DNA from 4 places in the Streptomyces sp. NPDC053426 genome. Region 1 is predicted to be linked to each of the others. Evidence: riboswitches for the same ligand, from Rfam matches in the RefSeq annotation. Region 1 holds a riboswitch; each other region holds the start of a gene.
What was found. A riboswitch is a leader RNA that binds a small molecule or an ion and turns the genes downstream of it on or off. The one in region 1 is predicted to bind cobalamin.

Region 1 (5,052 bases):
ACCCCGGCCGCGGAACCAGTAGACGTAGGCGAAGGCCCCGTAGAAGAACAGGCCCTCGATGCACGCGGCGAAGCAGATGAGGTTCAGCAGGAAGCGGCGGCGGTCGGCCCGCGTCTCCAGCCGGTCGATCTGCTCCACCGAGTCCATCCACTTGAAGCAGAACTCCGCCTTCTCCCGGATGGACGGGATGTTCTCCACGGCCGCGAAGGCCGCCGCCCGGTCGTCCGGGTCGGGCAGGTAGGTGTCCAGGAGCGTCAGATAGAACTGGACGTGCACCGCCTCCTCGAAGAGCTGCCGCGACAGGTACAGCCGCGCCTCCGGGGAGTTGATGTGCTTGTAGAGCGTCAGCACCAGGTTGTTCGCCACGATCGAGTCGCCCGTCGCGAAGAACGCGACCAGCCGGCCGATCAGGTGCTGTTCCTCCGGGCTGAGCTTCGCCAGGTCGGCGACGTCCGAGTGGAGGTCGACCTCCTCCACGTGCCAGGTGTTCTTGATGGCGTCCCGGTAGCGCTCGTAGAAGTCCGGGTAGCGCATGGGGCGGAGAGTCAGCTCGAAGCCCGGGTCGAGCAGGTTCTTCGTTGTGCTGGTCATTACTGGCAGGCCTCGCAGGACTCGGGGTTTTCCAGGGAGCAGGCGACGGCCTCGGGGTCGGCCGCCTGCGGGACGGGGGCGGTGGTGCGGGCTGCCGCGCGGGCGATCCGGGTCGCCGGGCGGGAGCGCAGGTAGTACGTGGTCTTCAGGCCCTGCTTCCAGGCGTAGGCGTACATCGAGGAGAGCTTGCCGATGGTCGGTGTCTCCAGGAACAGGTTGAGCGACTGCGCCTGGTCCAGGAACGGGGTGCGGGCGGCGGCCATGTCGATCAGACCGCGCTGCGGGATCTCCCAGGCCGTGCGGTACAGCCGCCGCACGTCCTCGGGGATCCACGCGAAGTCCTGCACCGAGCCGTTGGCTTCGCGCAGCGCCTCACGGGTCCGCGCGTCCCACACGCCCATCCGCTTCAGGTCGTCCACCAGGTACGAGTTGACCTGGAGGAACTCCCCGGACAGCGTCTCGCGCTTGAACAGGTTGGACACCTGCGGCTCGATGCACTCGTACACGCCCGCGATCGACGCGATGGTGGCGGTGGGCGCGATCGCCAGGAGCAGCGAGTTGCGCATCCCGGTGGCCGCGATCCGCGTCCGCAGCGCCGCCCACCGCTCCGGCCAGGAGAGCTCGGCGTCGTAGTGGTCGGGGTGCAGCACGCCCCGGGCGGTACGGGTCTTCTCCCACGCCGGGAACGGGCCGCCGCGCTCGGCGAGGCCGGCGGAGGTCTCGTAGGCGGCGAGCATGATCCGCTCGGCGATCCTCGTGGACAGTGCCTTCGCCTCCGGGGAGTCGAAGGGCAGCCGCAGCTTGAAGAAGACGTCCTGGAGGCCCATCGCGCCGAGACCGACGGGGCGCCACTTGGCGTTGGAGCGGCCCGCCTGCTCGGTCGGATAGAAGTTGATGTCGACGACCCGGTCGAGGAACGTCACGGCGGTGCGCACCGTCTCGTCGAGGCGCTCCCAGTCGATCTCCCCCCGGTCCACGAAGGCGCCGAGGTTGACCGATCCCAGGTTGCAGACCGCCGTCTCCCCGTCGTCGGTGACCTCCAGGATCTCCGTGCAGAGGTTCGAGGAGTGGATGACGTGGCCCGGTTCGGCGGTCTGGTTCGCCGTGCGGTTGGCGGCGTCCTTGAAGGTCATCCAGCCGTTGCCGGTCTGCGCGAGGGTGCGCATCATGCGGCCGTACAGCTCGCGGGCCGGGAGGGTCTTCCTCGCCAGGCCCTTCGCCTCGGCGGCCCGGTACGCCGCGTCGAACTCCTCGCCCCACAGGTCGACCAGTCCGGGCACGTCCGCCGGGGAGAACAGCGACCAGGGCGCGTCGGCGTCCACCCGGCGCATGAACTCGTCCGGCACCCAGTGCGCGAGGTTCAGGTTGTGCGTGCGGCGGGCGTCCTCGCCGGTGTTGTCGCGCAGCTCCAGGAACTCCTCGATGTCGGAGTGCCAGGTCTCCAGGTAGACCGCCGCCGCGCCCTTGCGCCGGCCGCCCTGGTTCACGGCGGCGACGGAGGCGTCCAGTGTCTTCAGGAACGGGACGATGCCGTTGGAGTGCCCGTTGGTGCCGCGGATCAGCGAACCCCGGGCGCGGATGCGGGAGTAGGACAGACCGATGCCGCCGGCGTGCTTCGAGAGGCGGGCGACCTGGTGGTAGCGGTCGTAGATGGAGTCCAGCTCGTCCTTGGGGGAGTCGAGGAGGTAGCAGGACGACATCTGCGGGTGGCGCGTGCCGGAGTTGAACAGCGTGGGGGAGGAGGGCAGGTAGTCCAGCCGGCTCATCAGCCCGTACAGCGCGGCGACCTCGTCCACGGAACGGGCGCTGTCGTCCTCGGCGAGACCGGCGGCGACCCGCAGCAGGAAGTGCTGGGGCGTCTCGACGACCTTCCGGGTGACCGGGTGCCGCAGCAGGTAGCGGCTGTGCAGGGTGCGCAGGCCGAAGTAGCCGAAGCGGTCGTCGGCCCCGGTGTCGATCAGCGCGTCCAGGCGGGCGGCGTGCAGCCGGACGAACGCGGCGGTCCGGTCGGCGATCAGACCTTCGCGGTGCCCGGTCGCGACGGACCCGGTGAACGAGGTGACGCCCTGCGAGGCGGCCTCGGCGCGGATGGAGACGGTCAGCAGCCGGGCGGCGAGCCGGGAGTAGGCGGGGTCCTCGGAGATGAGCCCGGCCGCCGCCTCGGTGGCCAGTTCCCGCAACTCCGCCTCGTCGGCGGAGGCGGACCGGCCGCGCAGCGCGGCGGCGGCGACCCGGCCGGGGTCGGCGTCGGGCAGGTCGGCGGTCAGCTCGGTCAGCGTCCGCAGCAGCGCGGCACCGGGGCCGCCGCTCTCCTCGGGTACGTCGATCGCTGAGGCCGGATCGGCTGGCGCGATGGTCACGTGGGGCTCTCCCTCGCTCGGCACGGGGCCTCGAAGAGCGCAGGGGGCAGTACACGAGCGCACGCGGCGTCGCGTCCACCGGCCTATTCCGCGAGGCCCGGACGTCCACGCACCCGGACCGGACGGCCGGGCGCACTGTCGGCAGGTCCTCGGACTGACGCCCACGCACACGCGCACGCGGGCATGGGTACACCGTTGCGGGACAGTTCCGGATTCACACCGGATTCCCCTGCGGCGACAGCGAGCATGAGCATACATCTTGTGCCAGGTGCCGCCGACAACCCCATATGTTGTGCCGCGGAGGTGTCAGAGCGTCAACTCATAGGTGAGCAGAGTGATGTCGTCCAGCTCCGGCAGGGGATTCCAGTCGCGCTCCGGACTGCGGGTGAAACCCAGCCGCTCGTAGATGCGGTGGGCGGAGTGCATGGTGCGCTGGGTCGACAGCAGGATCCGTACGCAGCCCTCGGTGGCCCGCGCCCGGTCGACGCAGGCGCGCACCAGGGCCTCCCCGGCGCCCCGGCCCCGGCCCGCGCGGGCGACCGCGAGCATCCGGATCTCCGCCTCGCCCGGCCCCGCCATGTCGGCCATCGGCCCGGGGCCCGGTACGAAGGTCACCCCGCCCAGCACCGTCCCGTTCTCCACGGCGACCAGCACCTCGGCGGCGGCTGCCCGCTTCCCCACGTTCCGCAGCTCGCCGAGGTACGCGTCGCCCTCCCCGAAGTCGAGCAGCCCGTCCAGCAGATAGGCCTGCGCGGTGATCTCGCCGAGTTCCTCGTGCTCGCCGGGTTCCACCGGCCGGATGACGATGTCCATGAGGGGAGTGTGCCGGACGGGTACGACGACGGGCCGCCGGATTTCTCCGACGGCCCGTCGCCCCACGTCACAGGCGTCAGTGCGCGCTGCCCGCCGTGGCCGGCGGAAGCTCCACCTGGACACCGGGGTCGCCCGCGTCCGCCGTGTAGTCCTGCGGCTTGGTCTCGTCGACGCCCTCGGGCGCCTTGACGGCCCTCATGACGAAGGTCAGGACGACCGTGACCAGGACGTTGAGCACGAACGCGGTGAGGCCGATGTAGCCGATCTCGCCGATGCCCGGGATCTCCTTCGACGACCCGCCGAAGTGCTTCTGCGTCGGCGAGGCCACCCCGTACGCGGCGGCCGTGCCGTAGATCATGCCGACCGCCCAGCCGCCGATCAGCGCCCAGCGGTGGAACCAGCGGGTGAACAGGCCGCCCACCAGCGCCGGGAAGGTCTGCAGGATCCAGATGCCGCCGAGGAGCTGGAAGTTGATCGCGACCGTCTTGTCCATGGTCAGGACGAAGGCCAGCGCGCCCACCTTCACCAGCAGGGACACCAGCTTGGAGACCTTGGTCTCCTGCGCCGGGGTGGCGTCCGGCTTGATGAAGTCCTTGTAGATGTTGCGGGTGAAGAGGTTCGCCGCCGCGATCGACATGATCGCCGCCGGCACCAGCGCGCCGATGCCGATCGCCGCGAAGGCCACGCCCGCGAACCAGTCCGGGAACATGTTCTCGAACAGCTGCGGGATCGCCAGCTGGCCGTTGCTGACCTTGACCCCGGCCGCGATCGCCATGAAGCCGAGCAGCGCCAGCAGGCCCAGCATCAGGGAGTACAGCGGCAGGATCGTGGTGTTGCGGCGGATCACCTCACGGCTGCGCGAGGACAGCGTCGCGGTGATCGAGTGCGGGTACATGAACAGCGCGAGCGCCGAGCCCAGTGCCAGCGTGGCGTAGGTCCACTGGCTCGTCCCGCCCGGTACCAGGCCGCCCGCGCCCGCTTCGGTGAACTTGTCGTTCGCCGAGGCGAAGATCTCGTCGAAGCCGCCCAGCTTGATCGGGATGTAGATGATCGCCACCGCGATCACGATGTAGATCAGCGTGTCCTTGACGAACGCGATCAGCGCGGGGGCCCGCAGACCCGACGAGTACGTGTACGCCGCCAGCACACCGAAGGCGATCAGCAGCGGCAGGTCCTTGATGAACCAGTTGGTGTCCTCGCCGCCGCCGACGCCCATCACGTCCAGCACGGCCTGGATGCCGACCAGCTGGAGCGCGATGTACGGCATCGTCGCCAGGATGCCGGTGAC
Region 2 (5,052 bases), on a different contig from region 1:
ACCAGTTCTCCCGGTACACCTACGACCTGCGCGAGCTGGTCAAGACGGTGTCGGTCGGCAAGTCGGCGACGGACGCCGACCCGAAGGTGACCTCGTACACCTACACCGACCGCGGCCAGAAACTGAAGGAGACCAAGGCCAACGGCAACACGGTCGACTACACCTACTACCTCGACGGCTCGCTGAAGACCTCGGTGGAGAACAAGGGCAACGGCACCCTCGTCGCCTCGCACACCTACGCCTACGACGCCAACGGCAACAAGGCGCAGGACGTGGCCGAGAAGATGAACGCCGACAACCACACGGCGTACCTGTCCTCCACCACCGACTACACCTACGACCCGGCCGACCGGCTGCGGGAGTCGGTGAAGACCGGAAACGGCGCCGCCACCGAGACCTACGTCCACGACGACAACGCCAACGTCATCCGGCAGACGGTCAAGGGCAAGGAGACCGTCTACGGCTACGACCGCAACCGGCTGCTGACCGCCAGCACCGGTGGCGTCACCGCCGACTACAACTACGACCCCTTCGGCCGTCAGGAGTCGGTCACCTCCGACGGTGAGATCGTCGAGCGGAGCGTGTACGACGGCTTCGACCACGTCGTGGAGTCCCAGAAGATGGACGACACCGGCGCGCTGAAGTCGACGAAGTACACCTTCGACCCGCTGGACCGCACCGCGTCGAAGACGACGGACGGCAAGACCACCGACTTCGCGTACCTGGGCCTGTCGACCGAGGTCCTGGACGAGAAGGTCGCGGGCGAGCTGACCAAGTCCTACCAGTACAGCCCGTGGGGCGAGCGCCTGTCGCAGGTCAAGCACAACGGCGACGGCACGACCGAGGACGGCTACTACGGCTACAACAGCCACACCGACGTCGAGACCCTGACCGACGACACCGGCAACACCAAGGCCACCTACGGCTACACCGCCTACGGCGCGGACGACGACTCCGAGTTCACCGGCGTCGACAAGCCCAGCGCCACCGATCCCACCAAGGAGGCGTACAACCCCTACCGCTACAACGCCAAGCGCTGGGACGCCCACTCCGGCACCTACGACATGGGCTTCCGGAACTACGACCCGGGGCTCAACCGCTTCACGACCCGGGACATGTACAACGGCGCCCTCGCCGACATGGGTCTCGGTACCGATCTGATGACCGGTAACCGCTACGCGTTCGGCGGCGGCAACCCGTCCACGTTCATCGAGTACGACGGCCACCGCCCGGTCGAGTGCAACGAGTCCGGGTACAGCTGCCGGATGAACAGCGCGGGCGGCTGGGACATCGACTACGTCGAGCCGAGCGCCGATCTGGACCCGGCCCCCGGGACGGACTCCTACGGCGGAAGCGAGGCCGACGCGCAGAAGCTGAGCAGCCAGACCGTCGCCTGGGGCCTCGCCTACGCGAAGAAGTACGGTGTCGACGAGCAACTGGTCGTCGCCCTGCTCATGCAGGAGCAGCCGTTCTACACGACGTGGCCGGAGGGCCTGGACGAGATGGCGAAGTGGGGGGTCTCCACTGGCGGCGCGTGGACCGCGAGGCTCATCGACAGGGACCCCAGCTCCGGCTCCGTGCAGATGAAGGCGGCGACCGCTCGCCAGACGCTGATCGACGCCGGTTACGATGAATTCGAGGGCACATCGCTCGATGCCATCCGTCACGCGCTGAATGTGAACGAGGAGTTCGCCGTCTCCGTCGCGGTCCTGAAACTGAAGGTGGACACCACCAGGGGCAGCAACGCCAAGCAGGCGTATCTTGGCTACTCGCTCAGCGACGACGAGGCGGCCCGTCTGCGCGTCCCGGGTGACAACCTGGCGCAGAGCAGCTCGATCATCTCCAGGAGATCGGCGCGGTTCGACGCGAACATGGCCTACCTGTCCGGAACCGGGCAGTCCATGTCCGACCTGTTCGGGCTGTCGTCGCTGCCGGCCACTCAGTACGGGGATCCGGGCGGCTTCTGCTCCAACGTCGTGAGGAACTGTGGATGATCCTGCAATGGACAAGAACGCTCCGCCTGACGGGAGCGGCCGTGGCCGTCGTCGTGTTGGCGGCCGGGTGGATTCTCATCCGTGAGTGGATGCAGCTGCCCGGTGTGCCGGACGACGTGGTCGAGTCCGCCGCTTCCGGGAATGTGCGCATCCTGGCCGAAGGGCACTCCTCGAACCCGGGGAACGACTGGGAGGAATCGCTCGCCCTCCTTGCCGTCTCCCCGGTGTCCGCGGACGGCGATCCCGTCGAGGACATCGCCAAGTCCCTCCGGTCGGCGGGCTGGAGCACGCGAGCGGGCGGAGTCGGTCCGCTGCTCTTGTCCGGGGACACTCCGGCGGAACATCCCGAATACGGGGTGACGGTGCAGAGCTACGAGGACTTCCCCTGCCTCGCTCGACCCGAGGTCTGTGAGGAGTTCGAGAGCGCGGCGGAAGACGGCGACGAGAACCTGTTCGTGGCCACCTTCATGCCGTACGTCTGAGAGTCCCGTCCACAGTACCGACGAGGGGCCCCGGTCAGCCTGGCGCTGACCGGGCCCCCTCCGCGGTCCACCGGAACTCCTCCAGGGCCGTCGAGTGTGAGACATGGCACCTCCGGGGTGTCCGAGTGCACCGGTGTGCGGGTGTGCGCCCGGATTCGCGCCCCTGATGCCCGCTTGTCACCACCCCCGGGGGCCGATTACTGTCACCACGCCTTGGTGAACGGGAAATCCGGTGTGATGCCGGTGCGGCCCTCGCCACTGTGATCGGGAAGTCCGGCTCCAGCCCTTACGGGCAGCCACTGGGTCCTTCGGGACCCGGGAAGGCGGGGCACGGGCGGTGGTACCCGTCAGCCAGGAGACCGGCCAAGGCGCGTCAACCATCCACGAGGTGCTGGAGAGGGTCTGCTGAGCCATGCACATAGCCGAGGGTTTCCTGCCTCCGGCGCACGCGATCGCCTGGGGTGCCGCGTCCGCTGATGGCGGTCCTCGGCACCATCACGCTGCTGTTCCAGGCGCTGCTGCTGGCGCACGGCGGGCTGACCACGCTCGGCGCCAACGTCTTCTCCATGGCGATCGTCGGCCCCTGGGCCGGATACGGGGTCTACCGGCTGCTGCGCCGGTACGACGTGCCGCTGATGGGCGCCGTCTTCGGCGGCGCGTTCGTCGCCGACCTGTCCACGTACTGCGTCACCAGCGTCCAGCTGGCGCTGGCGTTCCCCGACCCGGGCAGCGGGTTCCTGGGCGCGCTCGGCAAGTTCGGCGCCATCTTCGCCGTCACGCAGATCCCGCTCGCGGTGAGCGAGGGCCTGCTGACGGTGCTGGTGATGCGGCTGCTGGTGCAGTCCAGCAAGGGGGAGCTGACCCGGCTCGGGGTGCTGCTGGCGAAGCCCGCGAAGCGTGCGGCGGTGGCCCGGTGAAGCGCAACACGAAGATCAATCTGCTGCTGCTCGCGGTGGCTGCGCTGGCGGTGCTGCCGCTGGCGCTCGGTCTGGGCGACCACAAGGAGGAGCCGTTCACCGGCGCCGACGGCGAGGCGGAGACGGCGATCGTCGAGAACGAGCCGGACTACGAGCCCTGGTTCTCGCCGCTGTACGAACCGCCGTCCGGGGAGATCGAGTCGGGGCTGTTCTCCCTCCAGGCGGCGATCGGCGCGGGCGTCCTCGCCTACTACTTCGGCCTGCGCCGGGGCAGGCGGCAGGGCGAGGAACGGGCCCGCGCGGCGGCCTCGGCCGATGCCGGGGAACCCGCCAAGGGCCCGGCAACGGACGGGGACTGACCTCCCGTGCTGCCCATCGACGCGGCGGCGCACGGCAGTCGCTGGCGCCGCCGCCATCCCGTGGACAAAGCCGTGCTCGGGCTCGGCCTGACCGTGCTCGCGATCTCGCTGCCGGCCTGGCCGGGCGCGGCGCTGGTGCTGGTGACGGCGCTGGTGCTGCTGCTCGGCCCGGCCGGGGTGCCGGGCCGGGGGCTGTGGCGGGCGTACAAGGTGCCGTTGGGTTTCTGCGTGACGGGCGCCGCGACGCTGCTGGTGCAGGTCGGCGGACCTGAGGGGTTCGTGTCGCTGGCCGACGACGGGCCGTCGCGCGCCGGGGAGTTGCTGCTGCGGACGTCGGCGGCGTCGCTCGGGGTGCTGCTGTTCGCGTTCACCACCCCGATGTCCGATCTGCTGCCGCGCCTGGTGCGCGCCGGGGTGCCCGCGCCCGTGGTCGACGTCGCCCTGGTGACGTACCGGATGAGCTTCCTGCTGCTCGACTCGGTGCGCCGCATCCGGGCGGCGCAGGCCGCGCGGCTCGGGCACACCACCCGGGCCGCGGCCTGGCGGTCCCTGGCGGGGCTCGGCGCGACCGCGTTCGTGCGGGCCTTCGACCGGGCGGCCCGGCTGCAGGCGGGGTTCGCCGGGCGTGGCTACGACGGCTCCCTGCGCGTGTTGCTGCCCGAGGCCCGGGTCTCCGTCCGGTTCACCGGGGCGAGCCTCGCCCTGCTGGCGGCGCTGGCCGCCCTCACCCTCGTACTCGAAAGGCCGCTGACATGAGCGAGCCCGCACTGGTCTCCCTGCGGGGTGCGTCCTTCGCCTACGAGGACGGGCCGACCGTCCTCAGCGGCCTCGACTTCGACGCCCACGAGGGGCGCGCGCTCGCGCTGCTCGGCCGCAACGGCAGCGGCAAGACCACGCTGATGCGGCTCTTGCCGTAGGAGGCGAGGGCCATGACCTTGTACTCGTCGCTGCTGCGCAGGAAGCCCAGGTGCTCGGTCAGCTCCTCGTAGACCAGGCCGAGGGAGTCGGGCAGCGACTGGGCGGCCAGGGTGCGGAGCCTGCCGTCGTGGTAGCGCCCGGCGAGGTGGGAGGCGGCCTCGCCGCGGCCGTCGAGGACGAGGACGGCGCTGTCGGGGTGCGGTGCGGCGGGCCCGGCGGAGGCGGCGTGCGCCACGTGCACTTTCGCAACAGACCCTAAAGGGTGTTGCACAAGGCTGCGTTTGGGCAGGTCAGGGTCCTGATCGCAGTCTTCTGGTCATGATGTGAGTGCGAGGTTGTGCATGTGGGCGACGGCCTGGACGGCGTGGTGGAGGCCGTCGCC
Region 3 (5,052 bases), on a different contig from region 1:
CGGGGGGTCGCTCGGTCGTCACAGCGTCAGCTCCGATCGGCGCCGGGGGTTGATCCGCTCCCGCCAGACACCGGCGAGGCCGGCGACGGCGAGGGTGGGGATGATCAGGAACAGGCCGGGGAAGAGGGTCGGCCACCACTGTCCGGCGAGCAGGGAGCCGCGGGCGCCCTGGATGAGGGTGCCGAGGCTGGCGGTGTGGGTGGGCAGGCCGAGGCCGAGGAAGGACAGGGCCGACTCGTGCCACATGGCGTGCGGCACCATGAGGACGGCGGCGAGGCCGGCCTGGGGCAGCACACCGGGCAGCAGGTGCCGTACGACGACCCGCCACCGGGAGGCTCCGCCGGAGACGGCCGCGTCGATGTAGGGGCGGGAGCGCAGCGAGAGGACCTCGGCGCGGACGATCCGGGCGGTGGACAGCCAGTGGGTGAGGCCGACGGAGATCACCACCGGCCAGACGCCCGGCCGGAACATGGCGACGATGAAGACGCCGAGCAGCAGGTGCGGCACGGAGGAGAAGGTGTCGACCAGGCGCATGACCGCGCGGTCGACCCAGCCGCCGAGCGCGCCGGCGGTGGCGCCGACGGCGGTGCCGATCACGGTGGCGGCGAGGGCGGCCACCACGCCCACCAGCAGCGACACCCTGAGCCCGTAGACGCAGCGCAGCAGCAGGTCGCGGCCCACGTCGTCGGTGCCGAAGGGGTGGGACCAGGACGGCGGCAGGAGTTTGGCGGCGAGGTCGACGGCCTGCTGGTCGAGCCGGACCAGCGGCGGTACGAGGAGCACCGCGAGGACCGTCACGGCGACCAGGGTCGCGGAGACGCGCAGGCGGAGGGTGTGGGTGGAGCGGCGGGCGGTGCCGTGTGCGCGCCACACCGTCTTCGTCACGGCGGGGGTGGTGTCAGCCATGGGGGTCACATCTCATTCAGCTTCACCCTCGGGTCGATCAGTCCGTAGAGCAGGTCGGAGAGGAGGTTTCCGGCGAGGACGGCGGCGGTGGCGAGGGTGGTCAGCGCGGCCAGCAGCGGGAAGTCGACGGAGGTGGCCGCCTCGACGGTGGCCGCGGCGATGCCCGGCCAGCTGAACACGGTCTCCACCAGCAGGGCGCCGGTGATGAGTTCGGGGACGCGGGAGCCGATCAGGGTGAGCACGGGCAGCAGTCCGGAGCGCAGGGCGTGGCCGAGCAGGACGGTGCGTTCGCTCAGGCCGCGGGCGCGGGCGCCGCGCACGGGGTCCTCCGCGAGGGCGTCGCCGACGCCCTGACGGACGTAGAGCGTGAACCAGGGCAGTTGGGAGACGGCGAGGACGCCGGCGGGCAGGACCAGGTGGCTCGCGACCTGGCCGAAGGTGACCTGTTCGCTGCCGGTGTCGGTGAGGCCGCCGGCCGGGAGGACGTCCAGGTGGAGGGCGAACAGCCAGACGGCGAGCAGGGCGGTCCAGAAGACCGGGGCGGCCTCCAGGGCGTACGCGAGGGAGGTGACCGTACGGTCGAGGAGCGAGCCGGGGCGGCGGGCGGCGAGGACGCCGAGCACGGTGCCGAGCAGGACGGCGGCGGCGAACGCGACGGCGCACAGCAGGGCCGACCAGACCAGGCGTTCGCCGATCACCTCGGCCACGGGCTGGCGCATCACGGTGGACTGGCCGAGGTCGCCGCCGAACGCGGAGGTCAGCCAGTCCCACCAGCGGGCGGTGAACGGCCGGTCCACGCCGAGGTTCTCCCGCAGCCGGTCCAGGGTCTCCTGGTCGGCGCCGAGCGCGGCGGTGCCGGCGTACGCCTTGACGGGGTCGAAGGGGGAGGCGGCGGCGACGGCGAACACGCCGAAGGTGACGACGAGCAGCACCGGCACGGCGAACAGGGCCCGCCGTGCCGTGAGCCTGGTCATCTCTCCCCAGGGAAGGGCGGTCATGCCGTGGGCTGCCAGTCCTCGACGTTCCACCAGGGGCCGCTGGCGAAGCCGTGCTCGTGGGGTTCGGTCTGGGTGGTGAGGCCCTTCCAGCAGTCGGCGAGGACGTACATGTGGTCGATGTGGGTGAGGAAGGTGTAGCCGGGGTCCTTCACCAGTTCGCGCTGGAGGGTGTCGTAGGCGGCCTTGCGGTCCTTCGGGTCCTGGCTGCGGCGGCCGGCGTCGAGGGCCTCGTCGACGGCCGGGTTGTCGTACAGGGCCATGTTGTTGAAGCCGTCTCCGGCGAGGGAGGAGTGCAGGAGCGTGTAGAGGCCGAAGTCGGGGTCGCCGGTGCTGCCAAATCCGGCGAGGACGGCGTCCTGGTTCATCCGGGGTTCGATGACCTCCCAGGTGGCGCTCTCCACCTCGACGTCGATGCCGGCCTTCTTGGCGTCGGAGGCGTAGGCGAGGGCGTGGTCCTGGCGGACCTTGTCGCCGGAGGGGTAGTAGAGGGTGAAGCGGGCGGCGCGGCCGTCCTTGGCGCGGATGCCGTCCTCGCCGGCCTTCCAGCCGACCTCGTCGAGGATGCTCTCGGCCTCGTCGAGGTCCTGGGGGCGGTCGACGCCCTCGGCGTACCAGGGGTCGTCGATGGGCAGCGGGCCGTAGGCGGGGCGGCCGGCGCCGTCGAGGATCTTGTCGACCATGGCCCGGCGGTCCACGGCCAGGTCGAGGGCGCGGCGGATCGCGGTGTCCCCGGCGACGGGGTTGCCGGTGGGGAGGCTGACGGCGCGGAAGTCGTACGACGTCGCCCGGTACGTCTTCTTGCCGTCGTCGTTCTTGAAGGTGGCGGCGAGGTTGGGCGGGAGGGTCGCGCCGTCGAGGTCGCCGGAGCGCAGCCGGGTGGCGCGGACGTCGTCGTCGGCGATGATCGCCATGGTGAGCTTTTTCACCTTCGGAGCGCCGCCCCAGTAGTCCGGATTGGCCTTGAAGGTGAGCTTTTCGCCCTTGCTCCAGCCGGTGAGGACGTACGGTCCGGTGCCGATCGGCTCGGTGTTGAAGGAGCCGGTGTTGGGGTCCTGTCCGCCCGCGACGTGCTCGGGGACGACGGGCAGCACCGTGCGGGCGGCGAAGGCCGCGTAGGGGTAGTCGAGGGTGAAGACGACCTTGTCGTCGCCGTCGGCCCGGACCTCCTTGACGGCGTCCAGTTCGCTCTTGGCGGTGTTGTTGGTCTTCTCGTCCAGCACGGTGTCGTACGTGAAGACCACGTCGTCGGCGGTCAGCGGCTCGCCGTCGCTGAACTTCACGCCGTCGCGCAGGGTGTACGTGTAGGTGCGGCCGCCGTCGGTGACCTCGGGGAGCGCCTTCGCCAGGGCGGGCTTCAGCTTCATGTCGGCGTCGCGGGCGAGGAGTCCGTCGAAGATCTTGGAGTTGCCGTCCTTGCCGTAGCCGAGCAGGGGGCTGAGCGTGTCCGGTTCGGACGGGACCCCGATCACGACGGATCCGGCGGACGCTCCGCCGTCCGCGCCGCCGTCGCCCGGCGCCGAGCAGGCGGCGACCGCACCGGCCATCGCGACCACGGCGGCGGTACCCCGTATTCGTCGGGTCGTCATCGAACCTCACATCCCTGTTGCCTGGAAATCGTTGTTGCATATTAATTGCAGCAAGGTACTGCCCAGGACGGCGGCCCCCCACTCCCCCGCCCCGACGGACGGCGCCGCTCGTGTCAAGTGCGCAGGTGTGCGCCGGGGTGCGAGCCATCGGGCGCCGTCCGCGCGCCCCCTGTGGCCGCTTGTCACCGGACCGGAACGGGCACTACTGTCACCACGCCTTGGTGACGGGAAATCGGTGCGATACCGGTGCGGCCCTCGCCACTGTGATCGGGAAGTCCGGCTCCGGCCCTCACGGGCAGCCACTGGGTTCTTCGGGACCCGGGAAGGCGGAGCACGGGCGGTGGTACCCGTCAGCCAGGAGACCGGCCAAGGCACGTCAACCATCCACGAGGTGCTGGAGAGGGTCTGCTGAGCCATGCACATAGCCGAGGGTTTTCTGCCACCGGCGCACGCGGTCGCCTGGGGCGTCGCGTCGGCGCCGTTCGTCGTCCACGGAGCCCGGTCGCTCATCCGTGAGGTACGGGAACATCCCGAGAGCACGCTGCTGCTCGGCGCGTCGGGAGCGTTCACGTTCGTCCTGTCCGCGCTGAAACTGCCGTCGGTCACCGGAAGTTGCTCCCACCCCACCGGCACGGGACTCGGCGCGATCCTGTTCCGGCCGCCGGTCATGGCGGTGCTGGGCACCATCACCCTGCTGTTCCAGGCGCTGCTGCTCGCCCACGGCGGGCTGACCACACTGGGCGCCAACGTCTTCTCGATGGCGGTCGTCGGCCCCTGGGCCGGGTACGGCGTCTACCGGCTGCTGCGCCGGTACGACGTGCCGCTGATGGTGGCGGTGTTCTCCGGCGCGTTCGTCGCCGACCTGTCGACGTACTGCGTGACGAGCGTGCAGCTGGCGCTCGCCTTCCCCGACCCGGGGAGCGGATTCGCGGGCGCGCTGGGCAAGTTCGGCTCCATCTTCGCCGTGACGCAGATCCCGCTCGCGGTGAGCGAGGGGCTGCTGACCGTGCTGGTGATGCGCATGCTGGTGCAGTCGAGCAAGGGGGAACTGACGCGGCTCGGGGTGCTGGTGACGTCGGCGGCCGGGCGGAAGACGGCGAAGTCGTCCGACTCGGCGGAGGCGGTGGCCCGATGAGCCGCAACGCGAAGATCAACACGCTGCTGCTGGTGCTGGTGGCCGCACTCGCCGTGCTCCCGCTGGTGTTCGGGCTCGGCGACCACAAGGAGGAGCCGTTCACCGGCGCGGACGCCGAGGCCGAGACGGCGATCACCGAGATCGACCCGGACTACGAACCGTGGTTCTCCCCGCTGTACGAACCGCCGTCCGGCGAGATCGAGTCGGCGCTGTTCGCCCTCCAGGCGGCGATCGGCGCGGGCGTCCTCACGTACTACTTCGGGCTGCGGCGCGGGCGGCGGCAGGGGGAGGCGCGGGCGCTGGCGCGACTGCGGGCCGAGGCGGGCGCGGACGCCGGTGACGAGGCCGCCGGTGACGAGGCCGCTTCCGAACGACGACGGGTCTGACGGCCCGTGCTGCCGATCGACGCGGCGGCGCACAGCAGTCG
Region 4 (5,052 bases), on a different contig from region 1:
GTAGTCATCGGGGATCGTCACCCCCAGGTCCTTCACCGACTTGTGGGCACCGAGATATCCGGCGTCCCTGACCTTGCCCGCCCGATACTTCTCGTAGAGGCCGTCCTCGATCGTGTCGAGGGCCCGCTTCCACTGTGCCTCCGTGAACTCCCACCAGCGCCGCGAGAATTCGAGCAGCACCTTGGTCGCGGAGTCGTAGTGCAACTCCGTGATGGCCCGGCGCTTGCCGTACGACAGCGGGGGGTCGAACGCGACGTGCCGCAGTCCGGAGAAGGGCACGGTGATGATCGCCTCGTCGCCCTCGAAGACCTCCGTGGTGCCGCCCTTACCCGTCTGGCAGTCCTCCGAGACGGTGTGCACCCGCACTTTGCCGCCCGCCCGTTCGACGCGTACGGCGCGCCGGTCGAGCCGTACCTTTCCCTTCACGGGCGCGTACAGCGCGTCGGCGAGCAGCGCGGTCCCGCCCTTGATCTCCCAGAACTTGGTCCCCGGGGAGATCAGTGCGCTGGACAGGAAGCTGTGCAGGAAGGAGAGGTGCAACCGCGAGGTGAGGTTCTGGACGGTGCCGACCAGGTCGATGGTGTGGGTGTCGAGCCCCGCGGCTTCGGTGAGGTAGCGGTACATGGACCAGTGTCCGTACCTCTCGAGCACCTCGGCCCACCCGTCGACAAGGGCGGTCCCCTCCTTGCCCCGGACGAGTCGGTGTACGGGTTCGAGCGCGTCGGCGAGGATGGCGGCGGCGGTCTTCTTCCGGTGCGCGCCGGTGACGTTGAAGGTGTCGTTGACCCTTTCCGGGTTCTTCTCGTAGTCGGCCCGGCGCTCATGGATGCCGTTGACGTGCATCCAGGTGCGATTGGTCTTCGTCGCCGGGTCGTCCGGGTCGACGTCCACCAGGTAGAACTCCTGGCGGGGAAGGTCGAACTTCTTCAGCAGGGCCATCAGGAGCGGGTGACTGTCCGGCAGCCGCATGGCACCGGCCTCGGCGTACTGCCGGGGATCGGCGAACGGCTGCGCGCCGTTCTCATGGCCGCCCTTGCGGAAGGTCTTGACCCGGCCGCCGACCCGGTTACCGTTGGCCTCGATCACGACGACGTCGTGGCCCGCCCGGTTGAGCAGGTCGGCGGCGAGCAGGCCGGCCGGCCCCGCCCCGACGACCAGTACCCGCTTGGTGGCCTTCCCCCTGCCGGTCGGCAGACCGTTGTCGACGATCTTCACGTAGGCCGGGACCAGGGGCTTGTCGTGTTCGTCGTGGACCACGACGGCGCGGGCGACCGTCCGGTACGCCTTCGGATCGGTGCCGGGCGGGGCCGCACCCGGCTTGACGGCGGGCGCGGTGGCGGGACTGAGCGCGGTCGCGGGGGTGGCGGAGGCCGCGGTGAGCCCGACCGCGAGCGCCGAGGCGCCGGTCGCCGTGACCACGGTGCGCCGGGAGGGAGCGGCGTCCTGGTGTGTCGACGGAGTGCTCACGTCTGAGGTGTTCGCGTTCTGAGTGTTCATCGCGCATCACTCTTGGTGCGCGAGCGGCACTCGGGGTAGCGCCTTCACACGGACGTGCCGCTCAAACCACCCGAACGGGTCTGCGGTCCGTGCCCATGTTCACCAGGGACCCGGGCGACCGGGCCCGTCGGCGGAACTCGGCGACGGCGCTTTCGTGTTCGGGGCATCTCCCGGCGTGACCGAGCGGGGCGGTGGAGACGTCGACGCGCGGCTCCGTAGTGCGGTGGCGGCGTGCGACGGCTTTCGGCGAGGTCGGTGAACCCCACCGCGCAGGAACGAGCGACCGGAGGCCGGCAGTCGTCCCGTCCGCCGGCCCGCGGGGCGAAGAAGTCGCCGAGGTCCGCCACGTCGTGCAGGGCGGCGGTGACGGACGCCGCCGAGGCAGGGGCTTCGTGCACGGTTCCTGTCTCCTTCCGACTCTCCGTCCGTACGGTCAGGGAGCCGTACGCCGTCGTGGCGGCGTGATGACGTACAGGTCGAGGACGTCCGGCGAAGGTGCCACGCCCGGTCCGCCCGCGCGTGCCCAGGCGGCGACGTCCTCGGTCGCGTCCGGGTCGTTGACCAGTCCGAGCCAGACGGGTCGGGCGCCTGCGGCCCTGCCCTCCGCGGAGGGCTGGACGACGATGACGTCGGCGTGTTCGCAGACGTCGAGGCAGGCGGACACCCGCACCGGCACCTGAGCGCGCAGACGTGCCGTCCGGGCCGCGTGGTCGGCTCCGGTCACTTCGGGGCTGCCGCAGCAGCAGTCGCGGCACCCGACGACGCGGCACGGCACGGGGCCGGCCGCCGCTTCGGTCCTCGCGTCGTCCGTCGTCCGTCGTTCGTCCGGTCGGCGTCGCGGGCATGCGGTGCCGTCCCTCTCTCCGGGGAGATCCGCCCCGGTGGTCCGTCGAGGAGGCGACCGCGTGAGTCTCCTGGCTCTCGGGTCGATGCTCGTCCCGGCCTTCCCACCCGTTGCCGGGCAGTGGCCTGTCGGGAAGCGCTCGCCGATCACAGTGGCGGGACCGCGCCGGATTCAGACCGGCTTCCTCGTTCCGCCGCCGCCTTGTCGCCGGACACCATCCCCTCCCGGGACACCGTCCCGCCCGCCCGGTGCCGACCGTCAGTCCGTCTCCTGGGCGTGGGGGGCCGTCGCGGGCGGATGGGCCGGACGGTCCCGTCCGCCGTCACGGCCCGACACCACCACGACGACCAGCCCTACGACGACGGCCCCGACCGCGACCCGTCCTGCCGCCCGCACCCACCACCCCGGACGGGCCGCTCCCCCGCCGGGGGAGCCCAGCCGTCCGGCCCGCCGGGCAGGTCTCAGCAGACGCAGCAACAGCAGCGCGGCGACCGGGAGTTGCAGTAGCCACAGCACGGTGCGCGGCCACTCCCCGTACCAGACGTTGGTTCCGTACAGGAGCGTGTGCCACACGCTCAGCACGTAGACGACGATCACGAAACGGTGCAGCCGTCGCCAGGTGTTCGCTCCGATGCGGTGCCGGACGTAGAACAGCAGCCCCAGCGGAATCGCCAGGTACAGGGCACCCTGCCCGATCGGGATGGCGACCTGGCCGGTCCCGGAGTCGTACCAGCCCGGCACGAAGGTGTCCGCGAAGGCCACCCACAGCCGTTCCGCCCAGTCCACCTTCGTCTCGTAGCGGACGAGTTCCGCCGCGAACATCAGCGCGTGGGCGAACATCAGCGCCGTCGTCGTCAGGCTCGTGGTGCGGTGCCAGCGCTCCAGCACCTGCCGGGAGACCGGCAGCCGGGCGGGGCGCGGCCCCGACAGCAGCAGACCGAGCATGACCGTGCCCCAGGCCCACAGCAGGCCCGACCACCCGAACGCCTGACTGAGCAGGTACATCCAGTAGGTGCCGGGGTCGTCCATGAACGGCATGACCGCGACCGTGTCCGACTCGCCGGACTCCATGCGCGCCCACAGGAGGGCGAACACGAGCGCCGTGACCACCATCGCCGCGGTGGCGTCGGGCAGGGCGGCCCGCAGGTCGCCGCGCAGCGCGACGCGGTCACCAGGGGGCCGTCGCCGTTCGGGCGGGGCTGCCGCCCCGTCTTCGTCCGGCCTCGCGTCTGACGTCATCAGGGGCCTCCGGGGCACGGGCCACCGCATAACGGTGCGCATGTGTCGTGAGGCAACGAGTCTGGCTGATGGGGCAGCGATCCCCAGAGGCGTTATCCGGCCAGAACCACCACGAGAACTGCGCGGGGCACACCTGGTTTCCGCCTCCCTCCACATTCAAGTCAACCGCCGGAGCCCCGCTGTCGCAGGAACACGAGCGCCTCCGCGCTGATACACGCAGCCGGTTCGCGCCTCCCGTCCGCACCGACGCCCGGTGGCGCGACGCAAGCGGGGACCCGGCGCGGATCCGGGGCTGTCCGCGGCGGTGAGCGGGAACGAAAGCCGTCGACCTGCCACCGCTCCCGCGTCCCGCGGGCTGTGCACGTGACCTCGTGGACCGGGTCGGCGGCATGGACGGTCGTACGTCGTGCGTGTGGCCGCGCCTCCTTCCCTGCCGGTGTCCGAGGACCGGGACGGAGGAGGAGTGTGTGCGTCACCCAGCCGGTTCTCTTCGGGCACACCGTCCCTGCCTGGGCCGACGCGCTGGCCGGTGGGCCGGGGCCGACGGCGCCGGGGCCCGGCATTCGCACCCGCCGGGGACACCATCCTTCGGGCCACACCGTGCCGGGTGTCTGCCACGGCGCTCCGGGCGAGCTGTACCGGGGCCCGTCGCGACCGGGCACCGAGCCTGAGATCGCGGTGGTGTCCTTTCCCGTGGACCGCCACACGCGCCGCCGCTCGGGGAGAAGCCGGTGCAGGCGGCCCGGCCCTTCCTGGACCGCTACGGCCTCGCCTCGCCCCCGGACGACCGGCGCAGCCACTCCGAACTGCCGGTGGACGCGGGTACCTGTCCTCCTTGAGAAGGAGTCGCACCCACCCGCTGGTCGTTCGACGGCGGAAGCGACAGCACCGGTCAGTGCTCAGCGGGCTCCCACCACATGAGATTGGCGGCTGCCCGGGCCACCGGCTCGATGATCTCCCATCCTTCGGCGATCAGCCCCTCGTCGATCCGCCAGATATCGACGACCGCGATCTCCGGCCCGCCGTCGGGGAGCCGCCGCCGCGAGTGCATCACGACGTGATCGCCGTCGGCCAGCAGGTGGTGGACGTCGACCCGCATATCGGCGAGCGGGGTGAGTGCCGCCTGTACGGCAGCGAGCCATTCCGCTCTGGTCGAGGAGGTCGAGTCCGGCCTGTGATGGACGAAGTCATCGCTCAGCGACCGTTCGAGCGCGTCGACGCCGCCCGTCTCGATCAGTTCCGCCAGTGCCCGTTGAACGACGCTCTTGTTGTCTGTGGTCATGGACGCAGTGTTTCCGCGGTCGCAACGGTTGTCGATGAAGTCGGATTTCATGGCGCGCGGCTCCACGATGAGTACCCTCGATGACGTGTATACGGTCGGGGAGTTGTTGCGGCAGTGGCGGCATCGCCGACGACTCAGCCAACTCGATCTTGCGATCGCGGCCGACGTCTCGGCTCGTCACGTGAGCCTG

Region 2: another riboswitch for cobalamin. It lies ahead of ACZ62B_RS02095 (energy-coupling factor ABC transporter permease); the one in region 1 lies ahead of ACZ62B_RS04885 (ribonucleoside-diphosphate reductase subunit alpha).
Region 3: another riboswitch for cobalamin. It lies ahead of ACZ62B_RS13810 (energy-coupling factor ABC transporter permease); the one in region 1 lies ahead of ACZ62B_RS04885 (ribonucleoside-diphosphate reductase subunit alpha).
Region 4: another riboswitch for cobalamin. It lies ahead of ACZ62B_RS01895 ((2Fe-2S) ferredoxin domain-containing protein); the one in region 1 lies ahead of ACZ62B_RS04885 (ribonucleoside-diphosphate reductase subunit alpha).

What each region holds. Positions count from the first base shown of each region.
Region 1 covers NZ_JBVJKE010000002.1:230,140-235,191, reverse strand. The annotation lists gene ACZ62B_RS04890 (ribonucleotide-diphosphate reductase subunit beta) at 1-591, opposite strand, end outside; gene ACZ62B_RS04885 (ribonucleoside-diphosphate reductase subunit alpha) at 591-2,951, opposite strand; cobalamin riboswitch at 3,075-3,245, opposite strand; gene ACZ62B_RS04880 (GNAT family N-acetyltransferase) at 3,258-3,764, opposite strand; gene mctP (monocarboxylate uptake permease MctP) at 3,841-5,052, opposite strand, start outside.
Region 2 covers NZ_JBVJKE010000001.1:510,683-515,734, reverse strand. The annotation lists partial or broken gene ACZ62B_RS02105 (golvesin C-terminal-like domain-containing protein) at 1-1,994, shown strand, start outside; gene ACZ62B_RS02100 (hypothetical protein) at 1,991-2,476, shown strand; cobalamin riboswitch at 2,674-2,858, shown strand; partial or broken gene ACZ62B_RS02095 (energy-coupling factor ABC transporter permease) at 2,889-3,393, shown strand; gene ACZ62B_RS02090 (energy-coupling factor ABC transporter substrate-binding protein) at 3,390-3,752, shown strand; gene cbiQ (cobalt ECF transporter T component CbiQ) at 3,759-4,508, shown strand; partial or broken gene ACZ62B_RS02080 (ATP-binding cassette domain-containing protein) at 4,505-4,663, shown strand; partial or broken gene ACZ62B_RS02075 (carbamoyltransferase N-terminal domain-containing protein) at 4,654-4,908, opposite strand; gene ACZ62B_RS02070 (transposase family protein) at 4,987-5,052, opposite strand, start outside.
Region 3 covers NZ_JBVJKE010000005.1:467,040-472,091, forward strand. The annotation lists gene ACZ62B_RS13790 (ABC transporter ATP-binding protein) at 1-22, opposite strand, end outside; gene ACZ62B_RS13795 (ABC transporter permease) at 19-906, opposite strand; gene ACZ62B_RS13800 (ABC transporter permease) at 912-1,880, opposite strand; gene ACZ62B_RS13805 (ABC transporter substrate-binding protein) at 1,901-3,490, opposite strand; cobalamin riboswitch at 3,693-3,875, shown strand; gene ACZ62B_RS13810 (energy-coupling factor ABC transporter permease) at 3,906-4,625, shown strand; gene ACZ62B_RS13815 (energy-coupling factor ABC transporter substrate-binding protein) at 4,622-5,011, shown strand; gene cbiQ (cobalt ECF transporter T component CbiQ) at 5,018-5,052, shown strand, end outside.
Region 4 covers NZ_JBVJKE010000001.1:475,427-480,478, forward strand. The annotation lists gene ACZ62B_RS01890 (flavin monoamine oxidase family protein) at 1-1,467, opposite strand, end outside; gene ACZ62B_RS01895 ((2Fe-2S) ferredoxin domain-containing protein) at 1,931-2,272, opposite strand; cobalamin riboswitch at 2,385-2,573, opposite strand; gene ACZ62B_RS01900 (ferric reductase-like transmembrane domain-containing protein) at 2,600-3,580, opposite strand; gene ACZ62B_RS01905 (nuclear transport factor 2 family protein) at 4,473-4,862, opposite strand; gene ACZ62B_RS01910 (helix-turn-helix domain-containing protein) at 4,948-5,052, shown strand, end outside.